4 regions of the Bradyrhizobium sp. Leo114 genome follow, and region 1 is predicted to be linked to each of the others. Evidence: predicted binding sites of a transcription regulator. Region 1 holds the regulator's gene; each other region holds the start of a gene.
What was found. Region 1 encodes LexA, which represses DNA repair genes until DNA is damaged. Its sites were predicted from a motif close to TGTTCNNNNTGTGTTCNG; they were not measured.
Positions count from the first base shown of each region.

Region 1 (3,244 bases):
GTTTCTCGCCAAGGAGTGGCTTGCCGCGGATGCCGATGCCCGCAGCGCGAGCGATCCTTCGCTCACGGAGGGCGTGTCCTGCGATGAGAGCGGCTGCGTGACCTCTGTGGCCGGTGGCGCGTTCATCGCGCTCACGCAGCGATCCGAGGCGCTCGCGGACGATTGCGAACGGGCGGTGCTGATCGTGACCGCACGGCCGGTGCCACAAGGCTGTGCGGCGGCGGTCATCGATGCCGAGCGCCTGCGGCGGCAGGGCGGGCTGGCGCTGCGGCGGAACCGGAACGGCTTCGTCATCGATGCGGTCAAGCCCGCCGGCCTCGACCGGCCGTGGTCGCCTGCGGTGTCAGGCGAAGGCGAACCCGAGACCACGATCCGGATCCAAGGGGCACCCGCGCCGCGCGCCATCGATGCGACCCCGTCCGAGTCCGACCTGCAGCCGGAAGACTGAGCGCTCCCGTCAATCTCCACCGGCGTTGGCCGGCAGCTCGAAGGCGCCGAGCCGAAATTCGTCGGGACCGCCCGAATGCGACGGCACTTGCACGAGCGTGAAGCTCGCATCCGGAAATCGCTCCCAGATCGCGAGATCTTCCGCTGCGACGGTGAGCCAGCCGAACCTGAACATGTATCGGCCGGGCTGGGCCACCCGTCCGGCTTTTTGCCATGTGATCTTGGTGACCACCGATCATGCCCCTTGCGAATAGTTCAACAAAACCACATCTGCCCCGGGATGGCCTCCGGGGCCGCTCGAATACTTTGCTTTTCACCCGCGGCAACGTCCCGCCGGCCGAGACCGGCGGCGCACGCTGCCCGAAGCTCTCAGCCGATGAACAGCGGGTTCGGCGCGGGGCGCTGGTCGACCGCCTTCGGTGCCGGCTCTGCAACATGATGCGTCACGGGCAATTGCAGCACGGTCGCCCGCTGCCCTTCGCAGAGCTGGGTCACCAGCACATGGCTGCCATCGGGGAAGTCGATCGCGTCGTGATGACGATCCCGAATATGCGCATCGATCTGGTTGAACTTGCCGACACGGAAGCCGGTCGTCTTGGTCCAGATCCAGCGATTGTCGTAGCGGACGTTATCGGCGAACGCGAGTTCGGTCCCGGGAAGCATGCAGACTGCGACCGTCGGATCGCTTTCCGAAGCGAAGCCGCGGGTCGAGGTACCGCGGAAGGTGGTGGTGATAAGCGTCTCTCCAACCTGGGCGGGACGCGTCGCCACGGCATGCAGGCTATAGTCACACATCGGATTGCTCCTCATTCGAGATAGCCGACCCGGCCTGGGAAGAGGCGCAGGCCTCTATCAGAGTGGACGATAACTTATAAGCCTCTGCTCCGTTCTTGGCATTTGTACGGCCCGCGCCCTCTAGCCGTTCACAAACACGATAGGAGGCGCTGCCGCACATCTCCTTGCACCGAGAGTGCCCCGGCGAACTTACCGGGGCTCTTATTCTAATCACTCTAAATCGTTCTTGTCAGTGTCCTTGAGGGCAGATCACCCACCAAAGTACCAGACGAGCTGCTGCGTCCTCGTCGGCTCAGTACTTGCGATAAAGCCCGATCAGCTTGCCCTGGATCCGCACCCGGTTCGGCGGCAGGATGCGGACTTCGTAGGCCGCATTGGCAGGCTCAAGCGCGATTGACGCGCCGCGGCGCCGGAAGCGCTTCAGCGTCGCTTCCTCCTCATCGATCAGCGCCACCACGATGTCGCCGGTGTTGGCGGTGTCGTTACGCTGGATCAGCGCCATGTCGCCGTCGAGGATGCCGGCCTCGACCATGGAATCGCCGCGCACCTCGAGCGCATAATGCTCGCCGGAGCCGAGCATGTCGGGCGGCACGCTGATGGTGTGGCTGCGGGTCTGCAGCGCCTCGATCGGCGTACCCGCCGCGATCCGGCCCATCACGGGAACGGCGACGGGACGGTTGCCATCGTCTTCGGCCACGGCCGCGCTGGTCGTGCGCTTGCCGAGCGTGCCCTCGATGACGCTCGGCGTGAAGCCGCGGCGGCCGTTGCCGGCGGCGGAGAGCTCAGGCAGTTTGATCACCTCGATCGCGCGGGCGCGGTTCGGCAGGCGGCGGATGAAGCCCCGTTCCTCCAGCGCCGTGATCAGGCGGTGGATGCCGGACTTCGAGCGCAGGTCGAGCGCGTCCTTCATCTCGTCGAAGGAAGGAGGCACGCCGGCCTCTTTCAGCCGTTCGTTGATGAAACGCAGAAGTTCATACTGTTTGCGCGTAAGCATCGCGAGCATTCCCCCGGTTGGTAGCGTCGTTCGATCCGAGACTTGAGAAGAGCTGATCTCGGGAGTCACGCACTCCCATTCGTAGACAGCGAGTTTCGAAACAAATCATGAACGGACACTATATGTTCGATATGTGTTCCGCAACCACTTAATTTCTGGTGAACGCGACCAGAGATGCTCCGGCAGGTGTTGGTCGCAGCGTCATTCAGGCAATCGGAGGATGTCGCAAGGCGCGCCTTTTGCTGCGGCCGGCGCGAATGGCGGACGGATCACAAGTGCCTGCGCCGCAGTGAGATTCCCAAGCAGCGAACTGTCCTGCTTGGTGACCGGCGTTGCGATCAGCGTGCCGTCGTCGCGCTCTTCGAGTAGCGCACGAAGATAATCTTCGCGCTGATCGTTGGCGGCGAGATCGCGGCCGAGCAGGGCGCTTTCCGTCACGTGATGAATCGCCGAGCGGCCGAGCAGGGCCCGAATCAACGGCACCAGGAACAGATAGGCGCAGACATAGGACGACACCGGATTGCCGGGCAGGCCGATCACTCGCATCGCGCCGAGCCGGCCATGCATCATCGGCTTGCCCGGCCGCATCGCGATCTTCCAGAACGCCATGGTCACGCCCTCGGCCTCAAGCGACGGCTTCACGAGGTCATGGTCGCCGACCGAGGCGCCGCCGGTGGTGATGAGGATGTCGGCGCCCGCGGCATGCGCGCGGCGTATGCCGTGGGTGGTGGCGGCAACCGTGTCGGCGGCGACCCCCAGATCGATCGCTTCAGCGCCTTCTGCACGCGCCATCGCCCGCAGCGCATAGCCGTTGGAATAGACGATCTGGCCTGGACCCGGAGAGGTGCCCGGCATCACGAGTTCGTCGCCGGTCGCGAGCACGGCGACCTTGGGTCGGCGCCGCACGGGGAGTTCCGGATAGTTCATCGACGCCGCCAGCGACAGCGCGCGGTCGGTCAGCCGGCTTCCGCGCCTCAGCAGCACGTCACCCTCGCGGAAATCGACGCC
Region 1 is NZ_JBUYEN020000024.1:10,411-13,654, reverse strand. Features, by position in the region: gene ACZIRK_RS26585 (ComEC/Rec2 family competence protein) at 1-448, shown strand, start outside; gene ACZIRK_RS26580 (hypothetical protein) at 458-679, opposite strand; gene ACZIRK_RS26575 (hypothetical protein) at 817-1,242, opposite strand; gene lexA (transcriptional repressor LexA) at 1,535-2,236, opposite strand; gene ACZIRK_RS26565 (molybdopterin molybdotransferase MoeA) at 2,438-3,244, opposite strand, start outside.

Region 2 (3,244 bases), on a different contig from region 1:
ATGGTCGGCGCCCGATTTTTCGGCCAGCTTCAGCGACGCTTCGGACTTGTCGACAACGATGATATCGGCCGCACACATCGCCTTGAGACACTGGATTCCGATGTGGCCCAACCCACCTGCACCGATTACGACACAGGATTCGCCCGGCAAAAGGTGACGAGAGGCCTTCTTGACCGCGCGATAGGCCGTGAGGCCCGCATCCGCATAAGGCGCCACATCCTTTGGTGCAAGAGTCCGTGGCAGCGGCACAATATTGCGTTCGGAGGTGCAAAGGAATTCTGCATAGCCGCCGTTGCAATCAAGCCCCGGAAACGTGCCGGGACCATGCATATCGAAGCCTCGGCGACAGGCGAGACAGGTGCCACCGGTGATCTTCGGGTGAACGATGACCGGGTCACCCTTCTTTACTCCCTCGACTTCCTTGCCAACCTCTTCGATCCAACCTGCATTTTCGTGTCCCATGATGATGGGTAGCAGTTTGTCGCCGGTCGGATCCATATGCGGCTTCCATACACCTTCGATGATATGAAGGTCGGTCCTGCATACGCCAGCACCACCGATGCGGACGATGACATCAGTCGATTTAGTCAACTTGGGATCAGGCGCTTTTTCTTCGCTGACCCACTGGTCGTTGGAAAGCTTCTCGTCGTACGCTCTCAATACTTGGGCTCTCATGTTGTCCTCCGTCTGCCCGGCGAGCTTTGCGCTCGCCATCGCGGAGGCGCCTCAGCATTTTTCGTGCCAGCGGAGCTGTACAGCACAAGCGCGCGCATCTAAGCACGTCAGGAACGGCGAGGTCTTTGCCGCTGGCGGCTAGCTGGTAAATAGGAGCTCGTACCCACCGGTCGCTTGTCGGGCCAAGGCTTTCGAGGGTTAGAGGTCTTTTTCGGCGAGTTTGCGAAACTCGTCGGGCACGGAACGAGAAATGCCAAGCGCTGCCGGGCCGTATCCGATCGCATCCCATCCGAAGCGATCGCGGATCTTGTCGACGGCGCAATCAGCCGCCCAACGGGCCATGCCTATCCTGGTGCCGGGGCGGCGCGCTTCATCTTGAAGTTCAAGCGGGAGTTCGAGCTCGAGATCCCAGTGCTCCTCAAGATGCGACGCGGAGATCGCCAATAGCGAGATGGTCTTCTGGTCCGGATGATCTGCAAGAATCGCTCGCACCAGTTCCTCGGCGATCTCAGCAAGAATCATGGTCGCGGAGATCGGCGCATCGAGCGTTACCGAGCGCGTCACCGAGCTCAGGTCGGCGAAGCGAACGCGGACCGTCACGGTTCGACCGGGCCTGGACTTCGCCCGGAGTCGCGTAGCGATGCGGTCCGCGAGGTGAAGCAGCGTGGGTCGAATAACCCGCTCTTCGGCCGGCTTCCTGCCAATCGCTGACTGCGCCCCTGCCGATCCGGCCCGGCAGTGAGACTTGATCTCCCGCGGATCGCGATTCCATGCCAGCGCCGCGAGTTTCTCGCCTGCAGCGGGACCGAGCAAGCGCTCGAGCGACCAACCCGGTGTCTTTGCCAGATGCCCGATGGTCAGCACGCCGATTTCGGCGAGCTGCGCCTTCGTGACGGGACCCACTCCCCACATCAGCTCGACGGGCAGGCGGTGAAGGAACTCCAGTTCGGTGTCGGGATCCACGACCACGAGCCCATCTGGCTTCGCCACTTGCGAGGCAATTTTCGCCAGATGCTTGGTGCGCGCCACACCGACCGAGATCCCAAGACCGATCTCCATCCGCACGCGTTGGCGGATTGTCTTTGCAATTTCGGCGGGCGTACCGAAGAGATGGGTGCAGCCGGCAACGTCGGCAAACGCCTCGTCGATGGAAATACGCTCCACCAGTGGCGTGAAATCGCCGATCACCTTGATGGCAGCATCACCCAGCCGTTGGTAGTCCTTGAAATGGCCGCCGACAAAAGTGAGTTGCGGACATAGCCGGCGTGCGTGCCGTCCCGGCATACCACCTCGAACCCCGAACGCCTTGGCTTCGTATGAGGCAGCAAGCACAACCCCGCCACCGACAGCGATAGGTCTGCCGCGCAGCGAAGGATCGAGCAGTTGCTCGACCGAGGCGTAAAAGGCATCAAGGTCTGCATGAAGGATGGTGGCCGCCGTTGCCATCCAGAGCGTTCACCGGTGAAATTTGACCGAAATTCATTGAGAACATAATGCGAACATGTTGGAACGCGTGTCAAGCCCCGTTTCACAAAGGCTGAGAAGCTATTGGCTGCTCAAGCCTGGGCCTGGTTGAGCGACCGTTCTCTCTTCAGCTCACGGGAACGCGATTGAGCGAAAGGCTCCTGTTGCACGGCCGTCATCAGGTCTCCGTACAGCATACCGATATCGAGACGAGACCATCATCCCCAGTGACGAGCGGACGGTACCTGATAAGGGCAGAGGTTGACATGCACCCTGCCGATAGTTGATCTTTTTGCTCGCGGAATTCAGCGGATCGAGATTGGACAGACCTAACAACCAAGGCTAGCAAACGACTACCCCGGTCACGGAAAGGGGAATCAGGCGCGGACATGCCGATCTCTGACAAGGAAATTCAAAGTACGTCCGACGCACCAAGGGACGGAGAGAAAAACACCCGCACCGCGACGCGCGCTCCTTCCATCATTGTCGGCATCGTTGCAGCTGCCGTCGTCGCGCTCTCTGTCTTCTATCTCTTGCGACCGGAACCACTGCTCGTCCAGGGCGAGGTCGATGCAACGCGGCTGGATATAGCCGCGCGTGTCGACGGGCGGGTCAAGGAAATTCCCGTCGAACGTGGCCAGAACGTTCCGGCTGGCGCTGTGCTCGTGCGGATCGACAATCCCGAAACTCTGGCCAAACACGAGCAAATGAAGGCAGCAAAGACTGTCGCCGAGGCTCAACTTGCCAACGTCCTCGTCGGAACACGGGTGGAAACCATTGCCGCACGGAAAGCGGCAATGGAGCGGGCGCAGGCTGCCCAGGTGCTTGCCCAGAAGACCTTTGACCGTACCTACACATTGACCCAGCAAGGCAATGCGCCGCAAGCCCGTCTCGACCAAGTGACCGACACGCTGCACGAAAGCGAGCGCGCAGTCGATCAGGCCAAATCGTCCTACGACCAGGCTGTCAATGGCTACACAAAGGAGGAGCGGGCGATCTCCAGGGCCAACGTCGAAAAGGCCACTGCCGATATCCAGAGCGTTCAATCGATCATCGATCAACTCGTGGTCTATGCCCCCGTCGCCTCGCAGATCTATCAGCGCAA
Region 2 is NZ_JBUYEN020000006.1:162,318-165,561, reverse strand. Features, by position in the region: gene ACZIRK_RS09640 (NAD(P)-dependent alcohol dehydrogenase) at 1-675, opposite strand, end outside; gene dinB (DNA polymerase IV) at 874-2,121, opposite strand; gene ACZIRK_RS09630 (HlyD family secretion protein) at 2,529-3,244, shown strand, end outside.
Region 2: a site for LexA is predicted at 2,160-2,177, ahead of dinB (DNA polymerase IV). Genes of this name have one in related genera too.

Region 3 (3,244 bases), on a different contig from region 1:
CGGGCGCGGCGGGCGATCTCATTGGCGCCGTCAGGGCTCATGCCGATGTTCAGCACGCGGGCCCCGCGGGTGACGATCTTCTCCAGCTCCTCCTCTGTGTAGAAGTTGAGCCGGATCGGAATCCCAAAGCGGTCGCGCAGCGGATTGGTCAGCAGGCCGGCGCGCGTGGTGGCGCCCACGAGGGTGAATTTTGCAAGCTCGATCTTCACCGAGCGCGCGGCAGGACCCTCGCCGATGATGAGGTCGAGCTGAAAATCCTCCATCGCGGGATAGAGTACCTCCTCCACGGCGGGACTCAGGCGATGGATCTCGTCGATGAAAAGGACGTCGCGCTCTTCCAGATTGGTGAGCAGCGCGGCGAGATCGCCGGCTTTTGCAATGACCGGGCCCGAAGTGGCGCGAAAGCCGACGCCGAGTTCGCGCGCGACGATCTGCGCCAGCGTGGTCTTGCCAAGACCCGGAGGCCCGACGAACAGCACGTGATCCAGCGCCTCGCCGCGCTTGCGTGCGGCCTCGATGAAGATCGAAAGGTTCTTGCGCGCCTGCGCCTGGCCGACGAAATCGGACAGCGATTGCGGACGCAGCGCGGTGTCGCCGACATCATCGGCGCGGCGTTCGGGAGTGACGATGCGGGAGGGCGGGTTCATGTCGTCAATTCCGTGACGATCGCAGCGATCGTAGGGTGGGCAAAGCGCGCGTCCTTCCCTTCTCCCCTTGTGGGAGAAGGTGGCGCGCATGCAATGCGCGACGGATGAGGGGTTGTCGCCGCGGGCGAGGTGCTCGCGGAAAGAAACCCCTCACCCAATCGTGTTCGTTGCCGATTCCGGTGCTGCCCTCTCCCACAAGGGGAGAGGGCACAGTAACAGGCAGTGCGAAGGCATAGTCCCGTAGGGTGAGCCATCACTTCGCGAGTTCCTTCAGGCCCAGCCGGATCAACTGCGCGGTTTCGGCCTGCTCGCCTGCACTGCGCGAGGCGGCGGCGATGGCGGCGGCGGCTTGCGGCTGGCCGTAGCCGAGATTGACCAATGCGGAGATCGCATCGGTCACCGGACGCGGCGCGCGCTCGTTGTCGATGGCGCCGGCGAGATGGACCACGGCGGGATCGACATTGGCAAAGGCCGGGGCCTTGTCCTTCAGCTCGCTGACGATGCGCTCGGCGACCTTCGGCCCGACGCCGGGCGTGCGCGCCACCGCGGCCTTGTCACGCAGCGCGATCGCGTTCGCGAGGTCGGAAGGCGGCAGCGTGCCAAGCACGGCGAGCGCGACCTTGGCGCCGACGCCTTGCACGGTCTGCAACAGGCGAAACCATTCGCGCTCGTTGTCGGTGCGGAAGCCGAACAGCTTGATCTGGTCTTCGCGCACATAGGTCTCGATCGAGAGCACCGCGGCCTCGCCGGGGGACGGCAGCGCCTGCAGCGTGCGCGCGGAGCAATGCACCTGATAGCCGACGCCGCCGACATCGAGGATCACATAATCCTCGCCATAGGAGTCGATGAGGCCTTTCAATTTGCCGATCATAGGCTGGCTACTCTCAGTCGCAGCGCGGTGCTTTGGCGGTGATGGGCGTGCGTGATCGCGACCGCGAGTGCATCGGCGGCGTCGGGCGATTGCGGCTCGGCCTTAGGCAGCAGGATCTTCAGCATCACGGCGATCTGGTTCTTCTCGGCGTGTCCGGCGCCGACCACGGTTTTCTTGACCTGGTTCGGCGCATATTCGGCAACCTCGATGCCGAACATTGCAGGCGCCAGCATGGCGACGCCGCGGGCCTGACCGAGTTTCAGCGTCGCAACACCATCCTTGTTGACAAACGTCTGCTCGACCGCGGCTTCCGCCGGTTTGAAATCGCCGAGCACGGCGGCCAGCCCCTCATGGATCGCAAGCAGCCGGCCTGACAGCGGCAGCCGTTCCGACGGCTCGATCGAGCCGCAGCCAATGAACACCAGCCGATTGCCCTCGACCTCGATCACGCCCCAGCCGGTGCGGCGGAGGCCCGGGTCGATGCCGAGAATGCGGGTGGGTTTGCGAATCGGCTGGACTGTCATGGGGTAGTGATAACCGCTGCGTTTCGAGAACGAAACACAAACGGGGAGGTCATGCACGGGGAAAGCGGTGCCCCCACCTCGTCATGCCCGGGCTTGTCCCGGGCATCCACGTCCTTCAGCACGAGTGGATACGCGTGGGTGGCCGGGACAAGCCCGGCCATGACGGCATCACGAGAGATGGGGCTACCCGCCCATCTTCGCGATCAGCGCGTCCGAGATCTCGAAATTGGCGAACACGTTCTGGACGTCGTCGTGGTCGTTGAGCAGATCCATCAGCTTGAGCAGCTTCTCGCCGGTCTCGTCATCGACGGCGACGGTGTTTTGTGGCTTCCAGGTCAGCGACGCCTTGCGCGGCTCGCCGAATTTCGCTTCCAGCGCCTTCGCGACCTCGCGGTAGGATTCCGGCGAGGCGTAGATCTCGTGGCCGCTTTCGCTCGATACGACGTCGTCGGCGCCCGCCTCGATCGCCGCATCCAGCACCGCATCGTCGGAGGCGGCCTTGTGGTCATATTCGATGATGCCGACCCGGTCGAACATGAAGGCGACCGAGCCGGTTTCGCCGAGATTGCCGCCCGACTTGGTGAAGTAGGAGCGGATGTCGGAGGCGGCGCGGTTGCGGTTGTCGGTCAGGGCCTCGACGATCACGGCGACGCCGCCGGGGCCATAGCCCTCGTAGCGGATCTCGTCATAGTTCTCGCCCTCGTTACCGGCGGCCTTCTTGATGGCGCGCTCGATATTGTCCTTCGGCATGTTTTCCGCGCGCGCGGCAACGATCGCGGCGCGCAGCCGGGGGTTCATGGCGGGGTCGGGGGTGCCGAGCTTGGCCGCGACCGTGATTTCGCGGGCCAGCTTGCCGAACAGCTTCGACTTCTGGGCATCCTGCCGGCCCTTGCGGTGCATGATGTTCTTGAATTGGGAATGGCCGGCCATGCGAGGTCCCTTGGGAATCGTCTTTCAAAAAGGGGGTGAGGCGCGGCGTTATAGGCCTCCGACAGGCCAAAATCAAAGACTTGCGGCGTGATCTGGCATGCCGGCCGTGCCGCCTTCCGGAAAATCAGGCAGCCGTTAACCACGATTTCACCTACGGATGGGAGAATCGGACAGTCCATTTCAACTTGCAAGAGAACCCCAATGGCGGCGTTCGGTTTGTTTCGCAAGCGAGATCCGGAACCCGTGGCAGCAGCCGTCGAGCCGAAGGTTGC
Region 3 is NZ_JBUYEN020000005.1:206,331-209,574, reverse strand. Features, by position in the region: gene ruvB (Holliday junction branch migration DNA helicase RuvB) at 1-647, opposite strand, end outside; gene ruvA (Holliday junction branch migration protein RuvA) at 901-1,518, opposite strand; gene ruvC (crossover junction endodeoxyribonuclease RuvC) at 1,515-2,042, opposite strand; gene ACZIRK_RS08525 (YebC/PmpR family DNA-binding transcriptional regulator) at 2,226-2,972, opposite strand; gene ACZIRK_RS08520 (methyl-accepting chemotaxis protein) at 3,174-3,244, shown strand, end outside.
Region 3: a site for LexA is predicted at 2,068-2,085, ahead of ruvC (crossover junction endodeoxyribonuclease RuvC). Genes of this name have one in related genera too.

Region 4 (3,244 bases), on a different contig from region 1:
CTCATGGCGCGCGCGGGCAGCAACATCGCCGATGGTCTTCAAGCCGGCGCGGCGCAGGCCTTTGGTGATCGTCTCATCGGCGCCCAATGCCGAGATCGGCAGAGGGCTGACAGCTTCGACCTCCGCACCATCCTCGATGATCCTGCCTGACGAATGCCGCGTCAGCGTACGCGCGCAAACCGAGGTGGCGGCGATCGCGCCGCTGACGGCAAAGCCGCGCCGACTGAGAGCGCCGCAGATGATCTGCAGCATCGCGTGTTCGCCGCCGAACAGATGGGCGCAGCCGGTGATATCGAGGAAGAGACCGTAGGGCGGATCGAGCGCCACCAGAGGTGTGAAGCGGTCGCACCAGTCGGCGATGTCATTGAGCGTTTTGGCATCCGCGACCTCGTCGGCATCATAGACCGTCAGTTCCGGGCAGATCGCGCGAGCATTGGCGAGTGGCAGGCCAGTCGACAGCCCGCTTCGCGCGGCGATGTCGTCGAGAGAGTGGATGACGAGCGCGTTGTGCTCCTTGATGACCACGACACTGGGGATCTCTTTCTTCACCTCTCCCATAGGGAGAGGTGGGAACTCGCGGCGATGCCGGTTCGATCAAGGAGACTGCGTGACTCGCGGAGGCACCCCCACCCCAGCCCTCCCCCGCTTGCGGGAGAGGAGGTGCGGCGTCCGTGTGGCGATCAACTGGCGAGGCGGTGCGCGCCAGTTGCCGCTTGATCCGATCGATGGGCAGGCGCGGCAGCCACAGGCTGAGGATACGCCGACGGTTCACTGAAAAGGCACTCATCACATTTCCATTCCATGATCCATCGCCCGACCGGGCCATGACGGTTGCGAACGAGCTGCGCATCGAACAGAGGCGCGCCCCACGCGCTCCAACTGGCGCCCGGCGGCGAATGCGCCGCGCGCACGATCCATCTGGTTTCCGCGGTGGACGGAAGCGGCGTTGCGGCGAGGCGCAGCAGCAGCGCGGGGACGCCTGATGATTGCGCTGATAGCGTCAGCTTGCGGCTCGCGACCAGATCGAGCTGCTTGGACTCGCCCCAGACTTCCATGATGACGGCGCCTAACGCGTCGCAGGCGAGCGCATCGGCCGTGGTGCGCAAGGCATTGTCGATGTCGGCGGCGCGCACGGTGACGAGGAGGCGCGGATCGAGGCCGAGTTCGGACAGACCGTTCATCGACAGCGCGCCGGATTCGGTTTCGGAAAAATCCTGCCGCACCCAGACCAGCGGCTTTCGCGCGGCAAGACGGCCGGCGAGACCTGCGATGAAACCGGTGGCGGAAGCGCCCTGGTGCCCCTCGGCAAACACCTCGTGCACCGCGGCTTTCGCGAGGCCGCCCTTGAGCATCGCATCAGCGCCGGCATGACCGAGCGCGATCCGCGGCAGCGGATGCGCTTCATTGGATGTCTCAATGCGCTCGATGCGCCCACGTAGGGACGCAAGCGTGCTCAGGCGTGCGCTCGTCATGCGCCGCTCCTTAAGGAAGATATCGGGGCCGCTGCTGGCTTCCGGGAGAAACTAGAAGCTGGCCCAATTGTTCATGGTATGTTCTAATATAAAGCCAACTGCGCGGGAGGAGTCAATCAGATTGGTAACGGGATAAATTCATGAATGAAATCAACTGGATTCATGAGAGCCGTCATGGCCGGGCTTGTCCCGGCCATCCACGTTCTTTCCTTGGTGAGGAAGGCGTGGATGCCCGGGTCAAGCCCGGGCATGACGAGAGGAGAGACAGGAGGGAGAGTAAGTGCCATGCACCACATCATCCTGGGCAGCGAGACTGATTTCGACGGCTGGCGAAAGGCAGCACGGACGCTGGTGCTGAACGAGGTGCCGCCTGACGATGTGACGTGGACGGTGCGCAACAACGAAGTCGAACCGTTCGATGCGCCGGACCGCGAAGCGCCGCTCGAGCCGCCGCACGGCACGTTCAGCGTGCCGGCCAAATTCGTCGAGCTGGCGAAAACCGCGATCCTGCATCGCGATGCCGAGCGCTTTGCCCTGCTCTATCGCCTGTTGTGGCGCCTGCGCCGCGACCATGACCTGCTCGACGTCGCCGACGACCCTGATGTCGCGCGCATCCATGCGATGGCGAAGGCCGTGCATCACGAGGCACAGCGGATGCGGACGTCGATCCGCTTCCGCGAGATCGGGCGCGAGCACAAATCGCATTTCGTCGCCTGGTTCGAGCCGCAGCATCATGTCGTGGAACTGGCGGCGCCATTCTTCGCGAGCCGCTTCGCCGACATGCCCTGGTCGATCCTCACACCTGATGTCTGCGCACATTGGGATGGACATGCGGTGTCGATCACCCCTGGTATCGGCGAGGCCGGGATGCCTGCAGGCAATCGGCTGGAGGAAATCTGGCAGCGTCATTACGCTACGATCTTCAACCCGGCCCGGCTGGCAGCGAAGCAATCGAGGAACCTGCGGGAGGCTTCGACGATTAAGCCCACAAGCGAAATCGCCACGCCACCGGAACCCGCCATGATCCGCCACGCCGACCGACTGAGTGCGCTGCGGAAGGAAGCCGCCGATTGCCGCGCCTGCCATCTCTATGAGCATGCGACCCAGACCGTGTTCGGCGAAGGCCCGCAAAGCGCGCAGGTGATGCTGGTCGGCGAGCAGCCGGGCGACAAGGAAGATCTCGCCGGAAAACCGTTCGTCGGTCCCGCCGGCCTGATGCTCGACCGCGCGCTCGACGAAGCCGGTATCGACCGCAAAAAGGTCTACGTCACCAATGCGGTGAAACATTTCAAATTTGTGCCGCGCGGCAAGATCCGCCTGCACCAGAAGCCGAATACGCCGGAGATCAAGGCCTGCCGCCAATGGTATGAGCGGGAACTCGCATCGATCAAACCGGACCTGGTAGTGGCGATGGGCGCGACCGCTGCGCAATGCGTGTTCAACAAGCTCACGCCGATCAACAAGAACCGCGGCCGCCTGATCGATCTTGACAACGACGTCAAGGCGCTGGTGACGGTGCATCCCTCCTATCTGCTGCGGCTCCCCGATGAGGATGCGAAAGCGCGGGAATATCAACGCTTTGTCGAGGATCTGAAGATCGCCGCGGAACTGTTGAGGAAACGCGCGCGGGCTGCGGCATAAGCATGGCCCCATGCATAGCACTGCAAATATCAAGCCGTTGATCTATTTACAACCTTACATTGATGGACAATACTCCCCTATTACAGGGGGAGTTTGGGGCGTCTTGTTCACGCCAATGACGTTCCCATGCG
Region 4 is NZ_JBUYEN020000026.1:91,551-94,794, reverse strand. Features, by position in the region: partial or broken gene ACZIRK_RS28140 (Y-family DNA polymerase) at 1-787, opposite strand, end outside; gene ACZIRK_RS28135 (ImuA family protein) at 681-1,472, opposite strand; gene ACZIRK_RS28130 (hypothetical protein) at 1,589-1,759, opposite strand; gene ACZIRK_RS28125 (UdgX family uracil-DNA binding protein) at 1,758-3,113, shown strand.
Region 4: a site for LexA is predicted at 1,541-1,558, ahead of ACZIRK_RS28135 (ImuA family protein). Genes of this name have one in related genera too.